2 regions of the Shewanella glacialimarina genome follow, and region 1 is predicted to be linked to the other one. Evidence: riboswitches for the same ligand, from Rfam matches in the RefSeq annotation. Region 1 holds a riboswitch; the other holds the start of a gene.

Region 1 (5,255 bases):
TTAATGGGCCGAAAATACCGCGAATATTAGTCAGTTGATAGTCACGTCGCAGTGTTGGTATGACGAGTTTATCTACACCAGCAAAGGTTGATTGCAGCCAACGTAAATTTTTAGTCTGGCTAATTAATGGTGCAGCAAGGGCGGGTTCTGCAAACCAAATATCGGCTTCAATAATACTGTCTGACTCGTCATTTAAGATGACTAAATCGGGTAAGTTGCACTGGTTTATTAATTCACGGTAAATTTCATTTTCGCGCGTCAGTAATAGTAACTTATTGGCCATGAAGGATTAATCCATTTAATGTTAGTCAGCAGTATATTAGGCATGAGGCATAACGGAATCAAATTATATAAACTTTAAATCATCAGAATAGGAGGATAAATCAACTCGCCTAATTCATATCATAAAAATAACCTCAGACATAAAAAAACCGAGCATAGGCTCGGTTTTATTTTATCGTACCCATATGTGATGGTCGATAATTAATCTTCTAAGTGACCACAAAAACGGTAGCCTTCACCGTGGATGGTAGCGATGATTTCAGGCGTGTCAGCTAAGCTTTCAAAGTGCTTACGAATACGACGAATGGTGACATCAACAGTACGATCATGTGGCTTAAGCTCACGGCCAGTCATTTTCATTAGTAAATCTGCACGGGTTAGTATTTTGCCCGGGTTTTCTACAAAGTGAAGCATGGCACGGAATTCACTGCGTGGTAACTTGTAAGATTCACCCTGTGGATTCACTAATGAGCGGCTATTAATTTCTAAACTCCAGTCATTGAAACGGTAGTATTCAACAGACCCTTTCTCTTCGTTCTCAGTGACGGCACTGTTTACACGAGTTAATAAGTTACGCGCACGAATGGTTAATTCACGTGGGTTAAATGGCTTAGTGATGTAATCATCAGCGCCAATTTCTAGTCCTAAAATTTTATCAACTTCGTTATCACGACCGGTTAGGAAAATTAAGCCAATATTGTTGATTTCACGAAGTTCGCGCGCTAATAACAAACCATTTTTACCTGGCAGGTTGATGTCCATCACCACGAGGTTAATTTTATTTTCAAGCATGGCTTTGTGCATTTCAGCGCCATCATTAGCTTCAGTAACAACATAACCTTCAGCTTCAAATATGCTACGTAAGGTATTACGGGTTACAGCTTCGTCTTCAACAATTAAAATATGTGGATTTTGCATAATAAAATTACCTAAAAATTAATAAAATTTGTTATCTAGCATTGGGCTAGCGTTTACGTACGCTTAATTGCATACGTTAGAAATTCTGGATTATTGGTGTTTAACATTGTCTGCCTTGAATTTAAACACTCTCTCATTCTCTAATGTTTTTAATTGCTATTTTAAGCAATAGCTTAGAGTGAGTTTTACTAAGACTTAAAAACCTTTCATCGTGGCAACAATACGTGCCGCTGTAGACTGTGAACCTAAAGATAGTTAAAAGTTCCTATTTAGACATAACTAAAATGAAATTTTTAGACAGACACTTAACAATATGGCAGTCATTTTACGGCGGTAAAGTCTTAGCTTAATAGTATTAATCGTAAAGAATTAGCCTTAAAAGCTGCTTTTTGTGACGATCAATCAGTAACTGAAGGTTATTGTACCCTTTATTTGTATTTGTTAACAAATGAAATGTTAAAATAAATAATTTATTAAGTATAAAAAATGGGTGATATTGTATTTAGTTAATTGATTTAAAATGGTTAATTATATATTTTTTTATGATGGGATTTACATTTCTTTCGCTATTAAATCCTTTCTGCTACACTCTTTTGGGCTTATTTAGTGGGATTTGTTATGCAAAATGTTATCGATACTGTGTGGCAGGACTATCAACAAACGCACTTTTTGCTGACTCAGTCTTTATCCCATGATTTTTCATTCGCTATTATTACTGCTTATAACCCATTAGGGTGCTTACTTACCCCAAGTCAAAACCGCCTATTAGATCGTGAACTCCAACTAAAAATCCTTCAATATCAAAGCCCTTACCGTTGCTTAATGGGTGTCGCACCTGATTTGTCACATGTTGAAAAAAGTTGGGCTGTTTTTATTGATAAAAATCAAGCTATTGAGTTAGGTCGAGAGTTTAAACAACATGCAATTTACTATGTTAATCAAGGCTTGTTATCGCTTGTAGCCTGCTTTGATCAGCACAAAAGTGAGGTGCAAATGGGAGCCTTTAATCAACGTTTACGTTTAGTCAGTGATTTCCCTGAATTCTGTTAAACCATTTTATTTTCATTTGTTAATTTTTAATTGAGACAATAAATTTAACAAATGAGTGTAATGAGCTAATACCAACGACTGATTTTATATTAAAGCTCTGTTTACCTCACTATTAACATTCTGCATTTACAATGTCATCTTTATCCTGCACATAACTTACCCAAAACCACATCTAATCGCTTTTTTACTGCCAAATCCTAATTGTACGTTACTGCAAATAATGCATTTGTTTATTTTTACTCAACTTGCAATCTTGCGCATTGACTTAACCCTATGTTTATTGTTATTTTGCTGGTCCCTCCTTAGGGAGGCACAGAAGAGGAGCGTTAACTAGGTAGTAAGCTTGAGGAAGACCAATTCCCATGACAGCTTACGAGGGAGATTAACGCCGAGATACAATAAGATTTGGTTAACTTATTTATCGGTCGATTAGGTTGAATCCTAGCGATTGTCACCTGTTATTTGGTGGAGAGCTTCTGGTGGTGATTGCTGTTTCCCTTCTTTAAGGGTGCGTTATCTTTGCACCAGGCTCTTCGAACGAAGTTTAGTTCGGAGTGTATTATATGTCGTTAAATCAATTAGTTGTAGCCAAGTTTGGCGGAACCTCTGTTGCTGATTTCTCAGCGATGAGTCGTTGTGCTGATATCGTTTTATCCAATCCTAATACCCGTTTAGTGGTGGTCAGTGCATCTAGCGGTGTAACCAACTTATTAGTTGAACTTACCAGTGCTAATGTCAACGACGAACGTCGTCTAAGCTTGCTAAAACAAGTTGCCCAAATTCAATATCGTATTATTGATGAATTGAGTCAGCCACAGGACATTGCTGCGCAAATTGATAAGCTTTTAAGCCGGATGTCTGTGTTAAGTGAGTCATTAATTCTTGACCGCAGTAAAGCGGCTATGGATGAGCTGCTGTCTATGGGAGAGCATTGTTCGTCGGTATTATTCTCTGCTGTTATCCGTGAAAAGGGCGCATCTTCCCAGGCTTTTGATGTACGCCAGGTGCTTCGTACCGATAGCCATTTTGGTCGTGCCGAACCTCAAATTGAACAAATTGCTCATTTATCGAGTGATTTTTTACAACCGCTATTAAGCACCAGTATTATTGTTACCCAGGGATTTATTGGGGCAGATGAGCAGGGCCGCACCACAACATTAGGTCGTGGCGGCAGTGATTATTCAGCCGCTTTATTAGCTGAAGCTTTATCTGCCCATGCGGTAGAAATTTGGACCGATGTAGCAGGCATTTACACCACCGACCCACGTTTGGCGCCTAATGCCCGCCCGATTGCTGAAATCAGTTTTAATGAAGCCGCTGAAATGGCTACTTTTGGTGCCAAAGTATTGCATCCAGCAACGATACTTCCAGCTGTTCGCCAGAAAATTCAGGTGTTTGTCGGTTCAAGTAAAGACCCTGAAGCGGGTGGAACCTGGATCCGTCATCAAGTAGAAGATACGCCAGTTTACCGCGCGGTGGCATTACGCCGAGACCAAACATTATTAAATCTGCATAGCTTGCAAATGCTTCACGCCCAGGGTTTTTTAGCTGAAACCTTTGCTACATTAGCACGCCATAAAATATCGGTAGATTTGATCACCACATCAGAGGTGAACGTGGCGCTAACATTAGATAAAACAGGCTCTGACTCAAGCGGCCAGGGCTTATTAAGTGAATCGTTATTGCAAGAGTTATCACAACATTGCCGGGTAAGAGTGGAAGATAACTTAGCCTTGGTGGCGATTATTGGTAACAGAATTGCTTCTACAGCGGGTATTTGTAGCCGAGTATTTCAAGTGTTAGAAAAATACAATGTCCGTATGATATGCCAGGGTGCTAGCCCGCATAACTTATGTGTATTAATTGATGAAACTCAAGCGGCAGACGTTGTTAAAGCATTACATCAAAATCTTTTCGAGTAACCTATGACAAAGCAAATGATGACTAAAGCATTGCGCACATCACTGAATGTAGGTGAACTCGCTGCTGGGCAATCCCTTGATGTGCCTTTATTCACTTTTAAAGGCATCGACAGCAGCGCACCGACCGTATACGTTCAAGCCAACGTGCACGGTGCTGAAGTGCAAGGTAATGCGGTAATTTATCAACTAATGACCTTGTTAGAAGAGCTTGAGGTTTTAGGGGATATTGTGCTTGCTCCTTTAGCCAACCCGCTGGGTATTAATCAAAAAAGTGGTGAGTTTACCCTAGGCCGATTTGACCCAATAACCGGTGTTAATTGGAACCGTGAGTACTTAGAACATAAAATCGACATAGCTGCCTGGTATGAACAGCATCAAGATTTACCTAATGATGAGCTGATTAAATCGTTTAAGGCAACACTAATTGAGGCTTGTCACACCAAGCTACAACAGCCTTGGGGCATCACTACAGGTCATAGATTAGCGGTGAGTTTGCAGTCATTGGCTCATCAAGCCGATATCGTGCTTGATTTACATACAGGGCCTAAATCCTGTAAGCATCTGTATTGTCCTGAGTATGATCTCGACTCAGCTAAGTTTTTCTCTATTCCATACAGTTTGATCATACCTAACAGTTTTGGCGGCGCCATGGATGAGGCTGCGTTTTGTCCCTGGTGGCAACTAACCGATTATGCCGCGAGTAAAGGCCGTCATTTTGATGTGCCAGTGGCAGCGTTTACCCTTGAGCTGGCTAGCCAAGAGCGGATTGATATGGCAGATGCTTTAGTCGATGCCAATGGTATTTTGGCTTATTTAAGCCATCGTGGGGTGATTAAACAAGCTATTGAACCTGCAAAACTGTCGCGTTATGGCTGTTATCTAAAAGATTATAAAAAGTTTCATGCTCCGCAATCTGGCATGGTTGAGTATTGCGCCACAGTCGGTGAGCCATTGGCAGCAGGGCAATCTTTAGTCAATATGCTGAGGTTGGATTTATACGGTTCAGACAAAGCGGTTACACCGCTGAGTTTAGATAAAGACTGCGTGCCGATTTTGCACTTTGCTTCGGCGTCTGTGCATCAA
Region 2 (5,255 bases), 970 kb from region 1:
TTTGAGTGTTAAAGACGACATTAAGTGCGCTAGGTATTTAATGCTTAGAGATAGAAGTGAAATGATATTGTGGTAATTAGTAGAGACTGTAACTAATTTTGTGTAACTGCTAATCAAAATGTCACTTTAATATTAGATTTTTAAAGTGACATTTTTATCATGCTAGCATACCTGGGCTAATCCCATAAAAACTCTCTAAAGTGCTTGCGGCAAACCGACTCATAGGTTTCATTGCCACCTATCGCCACTTGCTCACCTTCTTTCATTGGTTTGCCATCACCGTCTAAACGTACCACCATATTGGCTTTGCGACCACAATGGCAAATCGTCTTTAGCTCAACTAATTTGTCAGCCCAAGCTAACAAATATTGGCTACCAGTAAATAGCTCTCCTTGGAAGTCACTTCGCAGCCCATAACACAATACAGGGATATTTAAATTATCTACCACATGAGTCAGCTGCTTAACCTGTGCTTTTGACAAAAATTGGCTCTCATCGACAAGTACACAATGGATATGTTTCTGTTGATGTGATTGACCAATAATATCACTCAAATCATCGCCACTGGCAAACACTTGCGCATCAGTTTGTATACCAATTCGTGATGCAACAATGCCAACGCCATAGCGATCGTCAATTGATGCTGTCATAACTAACGTGTGCATGCCGCGCTCGCGATAATTATAAGAAGATTGTAATAATGAGGTCGATTTACCCGCGTTCATCGACGAATAATAAAAATACAGTTGCGCCAAAATAATGTCCAATATTGTTGCTTTACTAAATTCTACTTTGATATGACCATTAACCACAAATAATAATGCCGCTCAATGAAGATTGAGCGGCATTATTATTCATTTATGAGTAACGGCTAGCGACGTGCAAAAAAAGCCAAAGCGAACACGCTGATCACAAACACAAGACTACAAGCTAATAATCCACTGATTAATGAGTCAGTAAAGCCAAGCACTGTATAGCCAATAATACTGATAAACGCCACAATTAAGGCATAAGGTAACTGAGTAATCACATGGTCTATATGATGACAACTGGCCCCTGTCGATGACAAAATAGTGGTGTCGGATATAGGTGAACAATGATCACCAAAAACAGCACCTGCAAGCACAGCCGACAGCATAGGTAACATCATATTTGAGTCGCTTCCCATTGCCATATCGGCAGCAATTGGCAACATAATGCCGAAAGTGCCCCAACTTGTGCCGGTTGAAAAAGCGGTAATGCCTGCAAGAATAAATAACACCACAGGCAATAGCTCAAAAGGAATTGAACCCGTGACTAAGCTTGCCATATATTTACCGGTTTCTAGCTGACCAATAACTCCAGCAATAGACCAGGCAAACAGTAATATATAGATAGCGGGTAACATTGAACGCGCACCAGTAACCACACCTTTAAAAATCAACCCCATCTCTAACTTTTGAATAAAAGCTAAAATTAACGTAATACTAAAACCAATGACTGAGCCATAAAATAATGATTGGCTCACTTGAGTATTTTCAAAAGCGCCTAAAATAGTAAAGGCTTTACCATCGGCTGCAAGTACATCTGCACCGCTAGTTATCATAAAGTAAACTGTGGCAACGATTAATGTCAAAATGGGTAAAAATAAACCTATTACTTTCCCCGTATCAGCTTCAGGCAGGTCAGCGTTTGCACCAGGGGGAAGGCCTTTAGATTCATCATAAAGCTCACCTTTTTTGGCATTTAATTCATGTTGGCGCATAGGGCCGACATCAAGACCGAACAAGGCAACACATAATAATAATAGTAACGCGAATATGGCATAAAAATTCATCGGGATCATTTGGACAAACACACTCAAATGACCTGACTCAGCAAAACCATGCGCGGTTAAGATGCCCCCTATCAAGGCGATAATATAGGCTCCCCAACTTGAAATAGGTGAAATAACACAAATAGGTGCGGCTGTAGAATCTAATAAATATGCCAATTTAGCCCGCGATACATGGTATCTATCGGTAATAGGTTTTGAAATTGAGCCTACCACTAAACTGTTAAAATAATCATCAATAAACACCACACAGCCTAAAAATATGGTCATTAACTTGGCATCACGTTTACTGCGAATATGCCCTTTAGCCCAATCAGCAAACGCCCTTGCTGCACCACTAACGGTTATTAAAGCGGTTATCATGCCAAGCATGACTAAGAAACCTAAGATTTGTAAATTCCAGCTATTTAGCGCGCCATCACTCCAAACCAACCCTTGAACTGTGTTGAGCAAAAATAGACTACTATCCCCTAAAGAGAACTGTGTAAGTAATAATGCGCCGACCACAATCCCCACGCCAAGGGACAGTAAAACTTTACGGGTGATAATAGCCAAAACAATGGCAACAAGAGGTGGAAGTAAAGATAGTGCCGAATCGGCATGACTAAGTACGTTCATTATTTATTCATCGAGTATGTATGAATGGAGGCGACTGAACCGGTGTAAGGTAATGTTATACCTTAGAGACACCTGTCCTATCAGTAGCGCTCCATAGTAATTTATCTTTGTCATCCCGACAAAAAATACTATGGCAGTGCTGCACCTATTTGGCGACAACACCAGCTGTATTGACCGATATCAATAGCAACTTCGGCATTAAATCCTTTCAAGGTAGATCACAGGCATCACCCTACTCACCTTTACTATTATTTAATGCACCTCTACTTAAAGGGTAAAAATGCGAGCACATAAAAACATAGCGGCCGTAAGGTTACCACCCTACGGCCGAATATTGTGACACACATCACATTTACAACAAATTATTCAGTGCCGGAATAGCCACAAATAAATCAGCTTCTAGTCCATAATCAGCTACTTGAAAAATTGGTGCTTCAGGATCTTTGTTAATAGCGACAATTACTTTAGAATCTTTCATACCCGCAAGGTGCTGAATTGCGCCAGAAATACCGACTGCAATATACAAATCAGGAGCAACAATTTTACCTGTTTGACCGACCTGTAAATCGTTAGGGACAAAACCCGCATCAACTGCGGCGCGCGAAGCCCCAACAGCGGCACCTAACTTATCTGCAAGTTGCTCTAGAATAGCGAAGTTTTCACCGCTACCCATTCCACGACCACCAGAGACAATAATACCAGCATTGCCTAATTCAGGACGAACTGACTCAGTTAAGCTTTGTGATACAAACTCAGTACGCGCATTAATCACTTCGTCAATATTGGCTAATTCAGCACTGCCAGTTGAAGCAACCGCATCAAATGCACTTGAACGTACTGTCATGACTTTTTTATCATCTAAGCTTTTCACTGTCGCTAATGCATTACCTGCATATATTGGACGTATAAATGTATCTGCGCTTTCTACGTTAATCACTTCAGATATTTGCGCCACATCTAATAAGGCAGCAACACGCGGTAACGTGTCTTTACCTACGCTTGAGGCTGCGGATAAAATATGTGAATAGTCTGCAGACAAACTCAAAATTAACTTAGCTAAGTTTTCGGCTAATTGGTTAGCATATACAGCTGAGTCAGCCACAATGACTTTGTTAACGCCAGCTAATGTTTGCGCCATTTTGGCCGCTTCACTACATTGAGCTCCCGCCACTAAAATGTGAATATCACCACCAATTGCAGTAGCCGCTGCAACCACTTTGGCTGTGTCGGCTTTTAAATGCACATTATCGTGTTCAGCTAAAACTAAAATGGTCATATTAGATCACCTTCGCTTCGTTTTTTAATTTTTCGACAAGTTCTTCAACAGAAGATACCATGATGCCAGCTTTACGTTCTGCTGGAGGCGTGACTTTCAATACGGTTTGATGTGCTTTCAACGTTACACCTAAGTCAGAAATAGATAATACTTCTAAAGGCTTACGCTTAGCTTTCATAATATTTGGTAATGAAGCATAACGAGGTTCATTTAAACGCAAATCAACTGTCACAACCGCTGGTAATGGCATTTTCAAGGTTTGTAAACCGCCATCAACTTCACGGGTTACCACAATAGTCTCGCCATCAATTTTAACTTCAGAAGCAAAAGTGGCTTGTGGCATGTCAGCAAGTGCTGCCAACATTTGGCCTGTTTGATTGTTGTCACCATCAATAGATTGCTTACCAAATATCACCAGTTGAGCCTGTTCTTTTAGCTGAACGGCATGCAGTAACTTAGCAATTGAGAGTGATACTAACTCTTCTTCGGTTTCAACATGGACGGCACGATCTGCACCTAAAGCCATTGCCGTTCTTAATTGTTCTTGCACCGTTTTCGGACCAACGCTAACAACAACAACTTCAGTCGCAATTCCAGCTTCTTTGAGGCGAACCGCTTCTTCAACTGCAATTTCACAAAATGGGTTTAATGCCATTTTTAGATTGGCTGTATCAACATTTGAATTATCAGCTTTTACTCTGACCTTTACATTGGCATCAACGACGCGCTTTACAGGCACCAATATTTTCATAGGGTTTCCTTCCTACACCTTGTCTATAGACAACACATTGGCCAATGCCAATGCAAGATAGCTCAACTTTACGACCTGTTAACGTTAACGTCAACCTAAGTTAAACGCTTGTTTGAAAAAATATAGCATACAAATTGGCAAGCTAAAGTAACATTTTTCACTTATATGCACCCATAATGTCGTTTTTAACAGCCTTTTTAGGCTAATTAATAAAATAAGCTTATTTTTGATAAATTAAATTGATCAAGGCTCAATATCTTTCTATTATTACGGTTATTGATAAATACTATTTTATTAATTTGTTATTAACTTATTTGAATGTATTGCTCAAAAATAAAGCTTGATGTTAAAAGTTAACCTCGAAGGAATTATTTCTAAGGAATGAGATATTTTTGATTATGCTTTTAGTACTGACATGTATCAATCAACATTAATGAACATGATATGCTGCACGTCTTCATTCAACGTCAGAACTAACAAATAAAAACTATGTAAATTCCAATTCATTAGGACGTTTAATATTATGAGTGATTTTTTAGATATTTTAACCCATGGTCGTCGTTTTAAAGCTGCTGTAAAAGAACTCAGTATTGAAGATCTTAACGATCTTGCTGCGAAACTTGATAAAATTATCGTTGAACGTGAAGAAGAAGCCAAAGCAGATGAAGCGGCAAATGCCGAAAGAAATGCTCTTATTGCTGGCATTTTAGCTCAAATCGAAAACAGTGGTTTATCGATTGAAGATCTTGGCGAAGTCACAGCAAGCAAATCAGCACCTAAAAAACGCGCTCCTCGTC

What was found. Region 1 has a riboswitch for lysine ahead of lysC (lysine-sensitive aspartokinase 3). Riboswitches for the same ligand answer to the same signal wherever they lie in the genome.
Region 2: it holds a riboswitch for lysine, as region 1 does, so the genes downstream of both, FJ709_RS12365 (Na+/H+ antiporter NhaC family protein) here and lysC (lysine-sensitive aspartokinase 3) in region 1, are expected to answer to the same signal.

What each region holds. Positions count from the first base shown of each region.
Region 1 covers NZ_CP041216.1:3,819,818-3,825,072, reverse strand. Annotated here, with positions in the region: gene FJ709_RS16690 (D-2-hydroxyacid dehydrogenase) at 1-283, opposite strand, end outside; gene arcA (two-component system response regulator ArcA) at 484-1,200, opposite strand; gene FJ709_RS16680 (DUF3293 domain-containing protein) at 1,819-2,250, shown strand; lysine riboswitch at 2,559-2,734, shown strand; gene lysC (lysine-sensitive aspartokinase 3) at 2,814-4,172, shown strand; gene FJ709_RS16670 (succinylglutamate desuccinylase/aspartoacylase family protein) at 4,176-5,255, shown strand, end outside.
Region 2 covers NZ_CP041216.1:2,852,623-2,857,877, forward strand. Annotated here, with positions in the region: gene FJ709_RS12360 (thymidine kinase) at 177-755, opposite strand; gene FJ709_RS12365 (Na+/H+ antiporter NhaC family protein) at 872-2,431, opposite strand; lysine riboswitch at 2,508-2,705, opposite strand; gene FJ709_RS12370 (electron transfer flavoprotein subunit alpha/FixB family protein) at 2,784-3,707, opposite strand; gene FJ709_RS12375 (electron transfer flavoprotein subunit beta/FixA family protein) at 3,709-4,458, opposite strand; gene FJ709_RS12380 (H-NS histone family protein) at 4,982-5,255, shown strand, end outside.